One region of the Cellulomonas sp. Root137 genome, then DNA from elsewhere that is predicted to be linked to it. Evidence: riboswitches for the same ligand, from Rfam matches in the RefSeq annotation. Region 1 holds a riboswitch; the other holds the start of a gene.
The links. Region 1 has a riboswitch for S-adenosylmethionine ahead of ASD18_RS02180 (methylenetetrahydrofolate reductase). Riboswitches for the same ligand answer to the same signal wherever they lie in the genome.
Positions count from the first base shown of each region.

Region 2: it holds a riboswitch for S-adenosylmethionine, as region 1 does, so the genes downstream of both, ASD18_RS15765 (LLM class flavin-dependent oxidoreductase) here and ASD18_RS02180 (methylenetetrahydrofolate reductase) in region 1, are expected to answer to the same signal.

Region 1 covers NZ_LMFG01000001.1:458,199-465,538, forward strand. The annotation lists gene hrpA (ATP-dependent RNA helicase HrpA) at 1-634, shown strand, start outside; gene ASD18_RS02155 (ABC transporter permease) at 628-1,410, opposite strand; gene ASD18_RS02160 (ATP-binding cassette domain-containing protein) at 1,410-2,309, opposite strand; gene ASD18_RS02165 (TetR/AcrR family transcriptional regulator) at 2,392-3,528, shown strand; gene ASD18_RS02170 (DNA-3-methyladenine glycosylase I) at 3,597-4,199, shown strand; gene ASD18_RS02175 (hypothetical protein) at 4,272-4,487, shown strand; SAM riboswitch class I at 4,581-4,676, shown strand; gene ASD18_RS02180 (methylenetetrahydrofolate reductase) at 4,744-5,781, shown strand; gene metE (5-methyltetrahydropteroyltriglutamate--homocysteine S-methyltransferase) at 5,787-7,340, shown strand, end outside.
Region 2 covers NZ_LMFG01000003.1:147,547-154,886, reverse strand. The annotation lists gene ASD18_RS15775 (ABC transporter substrate-binding protein) at 1-1,532, opposite strand, end outside; gene ASD18_RS15770 (NtaA/DmoA family FMN-dependent monooxygenase) at 1,568-2,947, opposite strand; gene ASD18_RS15765 (LLM class flavin-dependent oxidoreductase) at 2,947-4,101, opposite strand; SAM riboswitch class IV at 4,356-4,476, opposite strand; gene ASD18_RS15760 (GNAT family N-acetyltransferase) at 4,607-5,095, shown strand; gene ASD18_RS15755 (hypothetical protein) at 5,092-5,640, shown strand; gene ASD18_RS15750 (ABC transporter substrate-binding protein) at 6,025-7,149, shown strand; gene ASD18_RS15745 (ABC transporter ATP-binding protein) at 7,212-7,340, shown strand, end outside.

The DNA of each region.
Region 1 (7,340 bases):
GATCACCACGCGCTGGACCGGCACGCAGGCCCTCACGCTCGCCGCGAGCCCGTACCCGAGCACGGACGCGCTGGTCAGGGACGTGCAGCTCGCCGCGATCGAGAGCCTGATGACCGAACCGGCGGCGAACATCCGCACCGCGGAGGCCTACCGTGCGCTGCGCACGACGACGCGGGACCGCCTCGAGGACACGGTGTTCGCCGTCGTCACCGACCTGGTCGCCGTCCTGACGGCGTGGCGCGAGCTGGACGCGGAGATCCGCGCCCGGTCGAGCCTCGCCCTGCTGGCCACCGCCCAGGACATCCGCGCCCAGGCGGCGAGGCTGGTGCACGACGGGTTCGTCAGCGAGGTCGGCGCCGCGCGGCTCCCGCACCTGACCCGCTACCTGCGGGCGGCCCGGCACCGGCTGGTCAAGGCCGCGGACAACCCGCAGCGCGACGCCGACCTGGCGTGGCAGGCGCAGGACGTCGAGGCGCTCTACCGCCGGCTCGTCGCGAAGCACCCGCAGGACGCGGGGCTGACGGAGATCCGCTGGATGCTCGAGGAGCTCCGCGTCAGCCTGTTCGCCCAGCAGCTGGGCACCCCCGTCCCGGTGTCGACCACCCGCATCAAGAAGGCGCTCGCCGCCTACTGACCCCGTCGGAACAGCACAGCCGCTGCCAGCCGCGCGACCACGAAGATCCCCAGGCACCACACCACGGCCGCGAGCGCCGAGTCCCCCGCGCCGGTGCCGAGCAGCAGCCCGCGGAGCGTGTCGGTGATCGGGGTGATCGGGTTGTAGGTCGCGATGGCCTCCAGCACCGACGGCATCGACTCCGGCGGCACGAACGCGCTGGACACGTACGGCAGGAACAGGATCGCGAACGTGAACCCGCTGGCCGCCTCCGGCCCGGACGCGACGACCCCGATGGCGACGGCCACCCACGTGAGCGCCAGGACGAACAGCCCGATGAGACCGATCGCGGCCACCCACTCCCACACGGTCGCCGACGCGTCGAACCCGATGAGGAACGCGATGCCGATCACCAGGGCGGTCGAGACCGCGTTGCGCGCCATGCTGGCGACGACGTGCCCGGTGAGCACCCCGGTGGAGCGGATGGGCAGGGACCGGAACCGGTCGATGATGCCGCCGGTCATGTCGCTGGCGACGTCGACGGCCGTCGTCGACGAGCCGTAGCCCGCGGTGAGCAGGACGATCCCGGGGACCACCCAGTTCACGTAGTCGCCCCCGGTCTGGATGGCGCCGCCGAACACGTAGACGAACAGGAGCAGCAGGATCACCGGGAGCATCACCGCCATGAGGACGGTGTCGAGCTGGCGCAGCGACCGGCGGATGCACCGACCGATCAGCGCGGTCGTGTCGTGCGCGGTCCAGCCGAGGGCCGGAGGTGCAGGGGCGAGCGTGGTCATCAGGACTCCCGGGAGGCGACGAGGACGGGTTCGGTGGACCGGCCGGTCAGGGTGAGGAAGACGTCGTCGAGCGTGGGGGAGCGGACCTCCCAGTGCTCGACGTCGATCCCCCGGCGCTCGACGTCGGCGAGGATCCGCCGCACGTCGGGCACGGACCCGTCCGTGACGATGCGCTCCTCGGTGCCGTCCTTGAGCCGCAGCTCGACGTGCGCCGAGCCGACCGCCCGCTTGAGCTCGCGCGCGGTGCCGTCCGCGATCACCCGGCCGTGGTCGATGACGGCCACGCGGTCGGCCAGCTGGTCGGCCTCCTCGAGGTACTGCGTGGTGAGCAGGACGGTGGTGCCCGACGCGACCACGGAGCGGATGACGTCCCAGAGGTCGTTCCGGCTGCGCGGGTCGAGGCCGGTGGTCGGCTCGTCGAGGAACACCACCTGCGGCCGGGAGAGGAGACCCACGGCCAGGTCGAGGCGCCGCCGCATCCCGCCGGAGTACGTCTTGACCACGCGCTTGCCCGCGTCGGTGAGGTCGAACAGCTCGAGCAGCTCGGCGCTACGGGTGCGCACCTCGGCGCGCCCCAGGTGCGCGAGCCTCGCCATGAGGTGCAGGTTCTCGGTGCCCGTCAGCAGGTCGTCGACCGCCGCGAACTGCCCGGTGAGGCTGATGGCCGCCCTGACCTGCGCCGGCTGACGCACCACGTCCACGCCGGCGACGTGCGCGGTGCCGCCGTCGGGCTTCAGGAGCGTGGACAGGATGCGCACCGTCGTGGTCTTGCCGGCGCCGTTGGGGCCGAGCAGGGCGAGCACCTCCCCCTTGCCGACGTCGAGGTCGACGCCGTCGAGCACGGTCAGGTCGCCGTAGGACTTGCGCAGCCCCCGGGCGACGACGACAGAAGCAGTCATCGCAACTCTCGCTTTCTGTGTATGGCGTAAACTGTGTGTGTACTTCATACACACTTGTAGGATCACGGGTCAAGGAGGTGCCGTGGACGACGACGAGGCACGTGAGGCCGAGGAGGCCCGCCGCGAGGCCGAGCTGCTGCGACGCGACCGCGAGAAGGCCGAGCGGGCCGAGGCCAAGGCGGCCGAGCGCGCCAGGCGCGACCTCGAGAAGGCCGACCGGGACGCTCGCAAGGAGGTCGAGCGTCGCGAGCGCGACCGGCTGAAGGCGCTGCAGGACGCCGCCAAGGAGGAGGAGCGCCGGCGCAAGGAGCAGGAGCGCGCCGCTCAGCAGGCGGTCAAGGAGGCGGCCCGGCAGCTCCGGGAGGCCGAGAAGGCGCAGCGTGCCGCGGCCCTGGCCCAGCAGCAGGCCGCGCGCGAGGCGGAGAAGGCGCGCCGGCACGCCGTGCGCGTCGCCGGCTCCGAGGGCGCGCCGATGGACCTCCCACCCGGGATCGCCGTCCTGTGGCGCACACCGGCGCCCGGCCGACCCGGACCCCGGCCGGGCCTCACGCTCGAGCAGATCGCCGACGCCGGCATCGCGCTGGCCGACGCCGAGGGGATCGAGTCGGTCTCCATGGCCCGGCTCGCCGAGTCGCTCGGGTTCACCACGATGTCGCTCTACCGGTACGTCTCGTCCAAGGACGAGGTGCTCAGTCTGATGTCCGACCGGGCGTCGGGGCGGCCGCCCGTGCTCGGGCCCGAGGTGGGCGGCTGGCGGGAACGGCTCGAGCTGGTCCTCGCCGTCCAGCAGCCGATCCTGCGCGCGCACCCGTGGCTGGCGCGCGCGTCCGCGGTCCTGCACGCGGTCGGGCCCGGGCGGCTCGCCTGGATGGAGGCGATGCTCTCGGCGCTCGACGGCACCCCGCTGACGGAGCACCAGAAGGTGGGAGCCATCGGCCTGCTCGCCTCGCACACCCTGGACCAGCTGCGGATCGGCGAGGAGCTGAGCGGCGCCGGGCGCACCGCGGCCGTCGGCACCACCGCCGGGGGAGCCCTGCCGCCGGACCTGGGAGAGCTCATCACGATGCTCGCCTCCCCGGACGAGCACCCCACACTGCGCCGGGCAGCGAACGCGGGGGCCTTCTCCTTCCCGGAGGACGCGCCCGAGGACGACCAGCTGGACTTCGGCACCGTGCTCATCCTCGACGGGATCGAGAGGCTCATCGCCCTGGCCTCGTGAGCCGCCCACAGCCCCATCGCGTGCACAGGCGGCGCCCACTTGTCAGCCCCGCCGGGCAGACTCGACGCATGACCTCGCCCGACGTCCCGCTCACCGGCCGCTGCTTCGGCGACGGCACCCCGCTGTACGAGCAGTACCACGACGAGGAGTGGGGCAAGCCCGTCCACGACGAGCACGCCCTCTACGAACGGCTCGCCCTGGAGGGCTTCCAGTCGGGCCTCGCGTGGATCACGATCCTGCGCAAGAGGCCCGCGTTCCGCACGGCGTTCGCGGACTTCGACCCGGAGGTGGTCGCGGAGTTCGGTGACGAGGACGTGGCCCGCCTGATGGCCGACGCCGGCATCGTGCGCAACCGCGCCAAGATCGAGGCGACGATCGCCAACGGCCGCGCCCTGCGCGAGCTGCACGCGGCGGGACGCACGCTCGACGAGGTGCTCTGGTCGCACGCGCCCGACCGGACGGGGTACCAGCGCCCCGCCGGCTGGGCCGGGGTGCCCGCGCAGACGCCGGAGAGCCGCGCGCTGGCCAAGGAGCTGAAGTCGCTCGGGTTCCGGTTCGTCGGCCCGGTCACCGCCTACGCGGCGATGCAGGCGTGCGGGGTCGTCGACGACCACCTGGCCACGTGCCCGTCGGCGTGGGGCTCCGCCGGCACCGGAGCGCTCGCCGGGTGAGATTTGCTTCTGGCGGGTGATCGTGCGGGCCGCCCTCTCGGCACCGCGCGCCCTGCGGACTACAGTGCCGCCATGACGGAGATGCCCGACCCCGACGTTCGGCGTGATGCCGCGCGCGCGGCGGCCGAGGCGCTGACGGACAACGTCGTCCCCGACGCAGAGATCCTCGAGGCCGTCCAGGTCGGGCTGCTGTCCGTCCCGGCCGGCTCGCCGAACTCGTGGTTCGACGTCCCGTCCCAGCGCAGCCGCATGCGCTCCTCGAACCTGGTCCCGCGCCGCCCGCACTAGACGGCCGCCGAACCAGGCATGCTCCCGCGGACGGCGACGTCTCACGGGTCGATCACTGTTGCCCAGCATGTGATCTGCGGACTACCATCGCGCCTACCATCCAGAGCGGCCGAGAGACCTGGCTCGACGACGCCGCAGCAACCCCCCTCCTCGCGAGGGTGTGGGTGCTTCCGCCAGGGGCGATGGAGTGAGTCATGCCCCCACAGGACACGTGTCCCCGCACCACCGCGGTGCCGACGACCCGGCCGGTCGCGCCGTGAGCGCAGCCGTGGCTGAGCCCCGCACCCCCGGGCTGCACACCGCGACCGCCCGGCGGGCGCAGAACGCGAACGACCGCCCGACGATCTCGTTCGAGCTCTTCCCGCCCCGGAACCCCGATGCGGCTCCGCGCCTGTGGGCCACCATCCGCGAGCTCGAGTCGGTGCACCCCGACTTCGTCTCGGTCACCTACGGCGCCTCGGGCAAGACCCGGGTCACCACGCGCGCGCTGGTCCGCCGCCTCCTGCAGGAGACGTCGCTCAACCCGATCGCCCACCTGACCTGCGTCGGCACCTCGCGCGAGGAGATCACGACGATCGTCGGGGAGTTCCTCGACGAGGGCCTGCGGTCGTTCCTCGCCCTGCGGGGTGACCCGCCCACCGACCAGAGCGACTGGCAGGCACACCCGGACGGCCTGCAGACCGCGGGCGAGCTGGTCGAGCTCCTGCGCGAGATCGAGGCGCAGCGGTGCCTGGACAGCCCGTCGCAGGCGGTGCGGGCGCGCGTGCGACCCCTGTCCGTCGCGGTCGCGGCGTTCCCGCGGGGCAACCACGCCACGGGCGGCACACGCGCGCAGGACGTCGCGTCGCTGCTGGCCAAGCAGCAGGCGGGTGCGGACTTCGCGATCACGCAGGTGTTCTTCGACGCGGACGACTATCTCGGTATCGTCGCGGAGGCCCGTGAGGCCGGCGTGACCATCCCGATCATCCCGGGCATCATCCCGACCACCGACCCGGCCCGGCTGCTGCGCGTGCAGGAGCTGACCGGCGTCCCGGTACCGAAGGACCTGATCGACCTGCTCGGATCCGCCGACGACGAGCTCGACCGTCATCGGCGGGGCATCCGGGCCAGCGTCGACCTGGTCAACGGCGTCCTGGACGGCGGCGCACCCGGCGTCCACCTCTACACGTTCAACCAGCACCACGCCGCACTTGACCTGCTCGAGGGTGCACACCTCGACGGCGGAGCTCGGACAGCTCCCGACCTGGCCAGCTGGCCGCAGGACACGGCACCCGCCCGACCCCCGAGGGACTGAACCACATGACCGAGAACAGCCCGAAGTTTCCCGCCAGCTCCGTGCTCGGCTACCCCCGCATCGGCCCGCGCCGCGAGCTGAAGAAGGCCCTCGAGGCGTTCTGGGCCGGTCGCACGACGGCCGACGAGGTCGAGGCGACCGCCGCCGAGCTGCGCCGCCGCACCCGCACGCGGCTGGCCGAGCTCGGCCTGGCCACCGACGTGCCGGCGATCCCGAGCGCGTTCTCGTTCTACGACCAGGTGCTCGACGCCACCGCCGTGGTCGGTGCGGTGCCGGCCCGCTTCGCGGACGTCGTCGGCGCCGACGGCGCCCTCGACCTGGCCGGGTACTCGACCGTGGCGCGCGGCCGCGGCGACGACCTGCCGCTCGAGATGACCAAGTGGTTCGACACCAACTACCACTACCTGGTCCCCGAGATCGGCCCGGAGACCACCTTCCGCTACGCGAGCACCCGCCCGGTGCGCGAGTTCACCGAGGCCCTCGCGGACGGCGTCCTCACGCGTCCGGTCATCGTCGGCCCGGTCACGTACCTCGCGCTGGCCAAGGCCACCGAGGACGCCCCCGAGGGCTTCGCCCCGATCGACCGCCTGGCGGACCTGCTGCCGGTCTACGCCGAGCTGCTCAAGGACCTCGCCGCCGCGGGTGCCACCTGGGTGCAGCTGGAGGAGCCCGCGCTGGTCTCCGACTCCGTCGCCGTCCCGGCCGAGCAGCTGCTCGCGTCCGTCATCGAGGCGTACCGCGCCCTGGCCACCGAGCTGACCCGCCCGGAGCGCCCGGCCATCCTGGTCGCGGCCCCCTACGGCGACCTCGGCGCGGCGTTCCCGGTCCTCGCCGCCACGGACGTCGAGGCCATCGGCATCGACCTGGTCCGCGGCCACGCGCCGGCCGAGTCGGTCCCCGGCCTGTCCACCAAGACGCTGGTCGCCGGCGTGATCGACGGCCACAACATCTGGCGCGCGGACCTGGACGCCAAGCTGGCCGTCCTGGAGCAGCTCGAGGGCCTCGGCGCCGCCGCCGTCACGGTCGGCACGTCGACGTCCCTGTTCCACGTGCCGCACACGCTCACGGACGAGCCGAACCTCGACGAGACCCTGAAGACCTGGCTGGCGTTCGCCGACGAGAAGGTCGTCGAGGTCGTCACCCTGGCCGAGGGCCTGACCGAGGGCCGCGAGGCCATCCACGAGCAGCTGCTCACCGCCACGGACGCGGTCAACTCCCGCCGGACCGCGCCCGGCGTCGTCAACCCGGAGGTCCGCGACCGCGTCGCCGCCCTCGGCGAGAACGCGTTCAGCCGCGGCTCGTTCGACGAGCGCAAGGTCGCGCAGGCCGCCCGGCTCAACCTGCCCCCGCTGCCGACGACGTCCATCGGCTCGTTCCCGCAGACCACCGAGATCCGCACGGCACGCGCCGCGTTCGGCAAGGGCGAGCTGACGGAGGCGCAGTACGACGAGGAGATGAAGGCGGAGATCCGCCGCGTCGTCGAGCTGCAGGAGAAGATCGGCTTCGACGTGCTGGTGCACGGCGAACCCGAGCGCAACGACATGGTCCAGTACTTCGCG
Region 2 (7,340 bases), on a different contig from region 1:
GGGATCGCGAGGCCCTCGTCGAGGATCGTCTCCTGCGCCGTGCCGAGGTCCGCGGCGCGCGCGGCCGGGTCGGCCTGCGCCAGCTGGGCGTCGAGCAGCGGGTCGAGCACCGTGTCCGCCGGCCGCTTGTTGATGTTGCGGAACTTGGACGAGAACTGCGTGCGCAGGATGTCGCCGTCGGCGCGCGTGACGTTGTAGTAGTACGTGTCGTAGTCACCTGCCGTGAGCGCTGCCTGCTGCTCCGCCGGGGTCTGCTGGCGCACCTGGAGGTCGACGCCGACGGCCTTGAGCTGCTGCTGCGTGAGCTCGAGCACCGCCTGGCTGCCCGTGAACAGCGGCGCGAAGACCACGTCGAACGAGAGCTTCTCGCCGCCCTTCTCGCGGATGCCGTCCGCACCGAGCGTCCAGGCGGCGTCCTCGAGCGCGTCGGCGGCGCCGTCCTGGTCGAACGCGAGCTCGTCGGACAGGTCCACGTAGCCGGGCGTGGTGCTGGCGAGCACGCTGGTCGCGGGCTTGAACGCCTCGCTCAGCACCGTGTCCACCAGCTCCTGGCGGTTGATCGCCACCTGGACCGCGGCGCGCACGGCGGGGTCGGCGAGCGGGCCGGTGCTCACGTTCGGCTGGAGCACGAACGCCACCCCGGGGTTGGTGCGCGTCAGCACCGACCCGCCGGAGCCCTCCACCTGCGGCACGTCCTGCGGCAGCACGTCGCCGACGGCGTCGAACTGGTCGGAGGCCAGCCCGCCCGACCGCACGCCCGACTCGGGGACGATCGTGAAGTCGATCTGGTCGAGGTACGCCTCGCCGGGGTTCTCGGAGTCGTCCGACGGCCACGCGTACCCGTCCCGCCGGACGATCGTCGCGCCCTGGTCCTGGGTGTACGTCTCCAGCGTGAACGGGCCGGAGCCGATGACGTCGCCCTGGAGCCGGGCCGCCGGGTCCACGGCCGCGGTCGCGTCGGACAGGATCGCCAGCGAGACGGTGGACGTGGCCTGCAGGAACTGCGCGTTGGGGCCACCGAAGACGACAGTGACCGTGTGCTCGTCGTCGACCGTCGTCTCCTGGTAGCCCGCGAGGTAGGAGCCGGCGAGCGGTGCGGTTGCGGCGAGCGGGCCGACGAGGGCGTCGAAGTTGGCCTTCACCGTCGTGGCGGTCAGGGGCGTGCCGTCCGAGAACGTGACGTCGTCGCGCAGGTGGAACGTGAAGTGCGTGAGGTCGTCGCTGACGTCCCAGCTCTCGGCCAGCCACGGCACGATCTCGCCGGTCTCCGGGTCCTGGTCGGTCAGCGAGTCGGCGAGCTGACGGGCGATGTAGATGCTCACGTTGGAGCCGACCTGCTGCGGGTCGACGCCGCTGGGTGAGGCGCCGAGGGCGAACCGCAGCGTGCCACCCGGGGTGGCGGCGGCCTCCGCGCCGGCGGCGGTGGACGGGTCCGACGCGGCGGGCGTGCCCGAGCCGCAGGCGGTGAGGAACAGCGCGGGGACGACGAGGGCGGCCAGGGCGGCCGAGCGGGCACGGGTCGAGCGGAGCATGGCGGGGTCCTTCGTTCTGGGTGGAGAGGTGGGGGTCAGCCGACGAGTGCGCGGTCGGCGGTGGAGCGGGTGGCGCGGGGCGCCGGGCGGGTGAGTCCGAGGTGGTCGCGCAGCGTGGTGCCCGCGTAGTCGGTGCGGAACGAGCCGCGCTCCTGGAGCAGCGGCACCACCTGGTCGAGCACGTCGTCCAGGCCGCCGGGGGTCAGGTGCGGGACGAGGATGAAACCGTCCGACGCGTCCTCCTGCACGTGCCGGTCGATCGCGTCGGCCACCTGCGTGGCCGTGCCGACGAACCCGCCGCGCGACGTCACCTCGATGACGAGCTGCCGGATCGACCAGCCGTTCGCGTCGGCCAGCTCCCGCCACGCGGCCGCGATGCTCCGCGGGTCCTTGACGTGCCGGACGCGCCCGCGGGTGATGTCGAGGTTCTCCACATCCGGCTCGATCCGCGGCAGAGCTCCCTCGGGGTCGTGGTCGGTGAGGTCGCGTCCCCACACCTGCTCGAGGAACGCGATGGCCGTCGGCCCCGGCACCTGTTGCAGCCGGATCTCGCGGGACCGCTCGGCGGCGTCCTGCGCGCTGTCGCCCAGCACCACGGTCGTCGCCGGCAGGATCAGCAGCTCCTCCGGGCGCCGACCGTGCGCGGCCAGGCGGCCCTTGACGTCGGTGAAGAACGCCTGGCCCGCCTCGAACGTGGAGTGCGCGGAGAACACGACGTCCGCGGTGGCCGCCGCGAAGTCACGGCCGTCCGAGGAGTCGCCCGCCTGGAACAGCACGGGGTGCCCCTGCGGGCCGCGCGGGGTCGTGAACTCGCCGCGCACCTGGAAGTGCTTGCCCTCGTGGCGCACCTCGTGGACCGAGCCGGGCCGGACGAACTGCCCGGAGCCGGCGTGGGCGATCACCGCGTCGTCGTCCCACGAGTCCCACAGCTTCCGCGCGACCGCGACCAGCTCGGCCGCACGCTCGTACCGCTCGTCGTGCGGGAGGAACCCGCCGCGCCGGAAGTTCTCGCCCGTGAAGGCGTCGCTGCTGGTCACGAGGTTCCACGCGGCACGCCCGCCGCTGAGGATATCCAGCGTCGCGAACTGGCGGGCCAGCTCCCACGGCTCGTTGAAGGTCGTGTTGATCGTCCCGGCGAGCCCGAGGCGGTCGGTCACCGCGGCGAGCGCCGCCAGCACGGGCAGCGTGTCGGGCCGGCCCATCACGTCCAGGTCGTGGATCTGGCCCTTGTGCTCGCGCAGCCGCAGCCCCTCGGCGAGGAAGAAGAAGTCGAGCTTCGCCTCCTCGGCGCGCCGGGCCAGGTGCTCGAACGACGTGAAGTCGATCTGGCTGCCGGACCGCGGGTCGCTCCACACGGTGGTGTTGTTGACGCCCGGGAAGTGGACGCCGAGGTGGATCTGCTTGCGGGCGCCCATCAGGCGATCGCCGCGTAGCGGTTGACCGGTCGGGCAAGGCCCAGCTGGTCGCGCAACGTCGGACCGGTGTAGCGATCCCGGAACGCCCGTGCGTCCCGCAGGAGCGGGACGACACTGTCGACGAGGACGTCGAGGTCCGTGTGCAGCGAGGCCGGCCGCACGACGAACCCGTCGGCCGCCCCGACCGCGGACCAGTCGAGGAAGGTCTCGGCGAGGTCCCGTGCCGTCCCGACGTGCGTGAGGGAGCCGGTGTCCCACTCGACGCCCTCGAGCTCGGTGAGCAGGTCGAGCCGGGCGCGAGCGCTCGCACGGTCCGGGCCGATGACCACGAACGCGTCGACGAGCACCCGCAGGTCGCCCGGCTCGCGACCGGCCGCCGCCGCAGCGGCCCGCAGCCGGAGCCGCAGGTCGAGTGCCTCGTCGCGGTCGGTCGCGCTGATCCGGACCACGTCGGCGTGCCGCGCGGCCAGGCCGAACGACGCCTCCGAGCCGACGCGCACCACGATCGGCGGCTGCCCCTGCGGCGGACGGGGGGTGATCGACGGACCCTTGACCGCGAAGTGCACACCGTCGTGCTCGACGTAGTGCAGCCTGGCCCGGTCGACGAACCGGTGCGTGGCCTGGTCGCGGATCTCCGCGTCGTCCTCCCAGCTGTCCCAGAGCGCGGTGACCACCTCCACGGCCTCCTCGGCCTCCGCGACGGCCCCCGCCTCGGTGAGAGCCGGGCCTCGGCCCACGTGCGTCGCGTCCTGCTCGTCGTCGGTCCAGCTCACCTGCCACGCCGCCCGACCGCCGCTGACGTGGTCGATCGTCGCGATCGCCTTCGACACGTGGAACGGCTCGGTGTGCGTCGTCGCGACCGTCGGCACCAGGCCGATGCCCCGCGACCGCGGCGCCAGGCGCGCGGCGACGAGCGCGGCGTCGAGCCGGCCGCGCAGCGTGGTGGACCGGGACGGCTGCAACGAGAACGAGTCGTCGAGCACGACGAGGTCGAGCGTGCCCCGCTGGGCGACCTCGACGAGGTGCTGGAGCCGCTCGGCGTCGAACAGTCGCTGCGCCTGCGAGCCGTGGGTCCGCCAGGCGGCGGGGTGCGCGCCGGCGTCGCTGAGGTCGACACCGAGGTGCAGCTGGCGGGGGGTCACCGGAAGTGCCATGGGGAAGGTTCCGTTCTGGGTCGTCAGGGCGCGCCCCGGCGCAGGAGGCTGCGGCGCACGGGGGTGCAGGCGTAGGTGTGTCGAGCGGCGCGGGTACCGCGGCTCAGTCGCTCAGGTGCCGGTCGGGGCCGGCCAGGCGGGAGGTGTCGTCAGCGACAACAGGCGCCGGGACAGCACGGGCGCAGGATCCAGAGAGCCGTCGTCGGCCGTCGGTCCGAGCTCATCGTGCGTCCCTTCGTACCCGCCTGGCGGGCGCTGCGTCGTTGTCGGGCACGAGCAGGACGCTCGCGCAGGACCAGGTCGTCACCCGGGGCACCCCACACGCAGGAGGGTTGCCACCCAGCAAGCCGGGGCTTGTCGCTGGAATTCATGACCTAACAGGTCGGGAAAGTAGGCATAGGTCGTCGGCGTGTCAATGGTCCGCGCCGAAAGTCCAGATGGTGGGACGGATCCGTCCGGTGCGAGGATGGGCGTCTCCACCACCGGCAAGGGAGCACGCGCACGCATGGGCACGACCACCGACGTGACGATCGGCACCGACGACCCGACTCGCCCCGACGTACTCGGCCTGCTCGGGGAGCACCTCGCGGACATGTACGCGACCTCGCCGGCCGAGTCGGTGCACGCGCTCGACCCCTCGGCGCTCGCGGCCCCCGGCATCACGTTCTGGACCGCCCGCGCCGCCGACGGCAGCCTGCTCGGCTGCGCCGCCCTCAAGCAGCTCGGCCCGACGGACGGCGAGCTCAAGTCCATGCGGACCAGCGCCGCCGCACGGGGCCGAGGGATCGGGGCGGCGATGCTCGCGCACGTCCTGGGCGCGGCGGCGGAGCGAGGCCTCCGCACCGTGCACCTGGAGACGGGGACGCAGGACTACTTCGCACCCGCCCGCCGCCTCTACGAACGGGCCGGGTTCGTCGCGTGCCCGCCGTTCGCGGACTACGTACCGGACCCGCACAGCGCGTTCTACGCGCTCACGCTCCCGACGCGGCCGTGACTGCCTCACCGCGATGGCAGGTGGCGGTCTCCTGGGCGGTCGTCGGTGAGGGCGGGCACGTGGCCGTCCGGACGAGCCACTGGTGGGAGGTGGCCGCTGCCGCTCGGGAGCATCGGCCTGCGCGGACGCTCTACCACGGCGCCCTGGAGCTCGTGGTGGACGGCCGCCCGCTCGTGGTCGAGATGACACCCACGTGGGGCCGGGCCACTCGCGAGGTCGTCGCCACCGGCCCGGTCGGCTCGCGCTGGCTCGGCTGGTTGCCGTTCTTCCGCTACGAGATCCGGTACACCCGACCGCCCGGCCCCACGGGGCACGGTGCCACCGTGGTGAGTGACCGCCGCGAGGCCGTCGAGGCCGTGCTCGCCGCCGTCCCGCACGTGCCGCGACTGACGTGGGGCCGCGCGGTGGGACCGGCCCGGGACATGTGGAGCTCGAACTCCGTGGTCTCCTGGGTGCTCGCCGAGGCGGGTCTCCTCGACGCCTGCGCCCCGCCCCCCGGCGGACGTGCACCGGGGTGGGACGCGGGGCTCGACGTGCGCGGCTGAAGAGTCTCGTATTCCGACCAGCTGTGTCCACAATAAGAGACGGTCCTGTTGCCCAGGCTCCGGGACGGTCATCCTCGTCCCATGCAGACCCGCCGCGCCGCCTCGACGTGCTGTCACGTCGTCATGGCTTCCGCGCGCCCCTGCTGTCCGCGGAACGTCTGAACGCGGCCCCCGTCCTCGGCCGAGCGTTCGACGCCCGGCCCCCGTCCATCTGCGACGGCCCACGGCGTGACGCGCGTGCCACCACCCCCGTCCCCCGCGGAGGAAACGCCCTCATGGCGTCCACCCAGCTCTCTGTCGCCCGGCCCTCGCGGACCGAGCCGGCGCCGCGATGTCGTCGATGACGACCGCCCGCCCGCCCTTCGCGACCCTCAAGGACCTGACATGACCGCCCGTCCCGCACGCCGCACCGCCTCCGCCCTCCGCGTCCTGCTTGCCGCCGGACTCGCCGCGTCCCTCGCGGCCTGCTCCTCGTCCGCGGCCGACGACACGACCGCCGACGCCGGCACCGACCCGTCTGCCGCCTCGACCGCCGGCGCCGAGGCACCCGAGCTGCGCCTCGGCTACTTCGCCAACCTGACGCACGCCGTGGCCCTCGTGGGGGTCGACGACGGCACCTACCAGGAGGCGCTCGGCGACACGAAGCTCACCACCTCGATCTTCAACGCCGGCCCGGCCGCCGTCGAGGCGCTCTTCGGTGGGGCCATCGACGCCACGTTCATCGGCCCGAACCCCGCCATCAACGCGTTCGCCAAGTCGAACGGCGAGGCGATCCGCATCGTCTCGGGCGCGACGTCGGGAGGTGCGCAGCTGGTCGTCCGCGACGGCATCGACTCCCCCGACGACCTCGTCGGCACCACGCTCGCCACGCCGCAGCTGGGCAACACCCAGGACGTCGCGCTGCGCGCCTGGCTCGCCGAGGAGGGCCTCGAGACCTCACTGACCGGCGGCGCGAGCGACGTGACGATCGCCCCGCAGGAGAACTCGCAGACGCTCGACCTGTTCAAGGCCGGGCAGCTCGACGGCGCGTGGCTGCCCGAGCCGTGGGCGTCCCGGCTCGTCGTCGACGCCGGCGCGCACGTCCTGCTGGACGAGAAGGACCTCTGGCCCGAGGGCGACTTCGTCACCACCCACCTGATCGTCGCCACCGAGTACCTCTCGAAGTACCCCGGCACCGTGAAGAAGCTGCTCGAGGCCGAGTACGCGACGTCCGAGTGGATCGCGGCGAACCCCGACGAGGCCAAGACCCTGTCGAACACGGTGATCGAGAAGCTCAGTGGCAAGCCGCTCTCCGCGGAGGTGCTGGACCGCGCCTGGGCGAACCTGCGGATCACGCTCGACCCGATCGCCTCGAGCCTGCAGACCTCCGCCGACCACGCGGTGGCGGCTGGCACGTCCGACGAGACGGACCTGCAGGGGATCTACGACCTGACCCTGCTCAACGAGGTGCTCGCCGAGAACGACCAGGAGCCTGTCTCCGACGGCGACCTCGGGGCGTCGGGCAAGTGACGAGCACCGTGACGGCGGTCGGCGGCCAGGGCACCACTGCCCCGGCCGCCGTCGCGGCGCGCCTGACGGGGGTCACCCAGCACTTCGGCGAGGCGTCGCGGCCGCCGGTGCTCGACCGCATCGACCTCACCGTCGCGCCCGGCGAGTTCGTCTGCCTGCTCGGGGCGTCCGGCTGCGGCAAGTCGACCCTG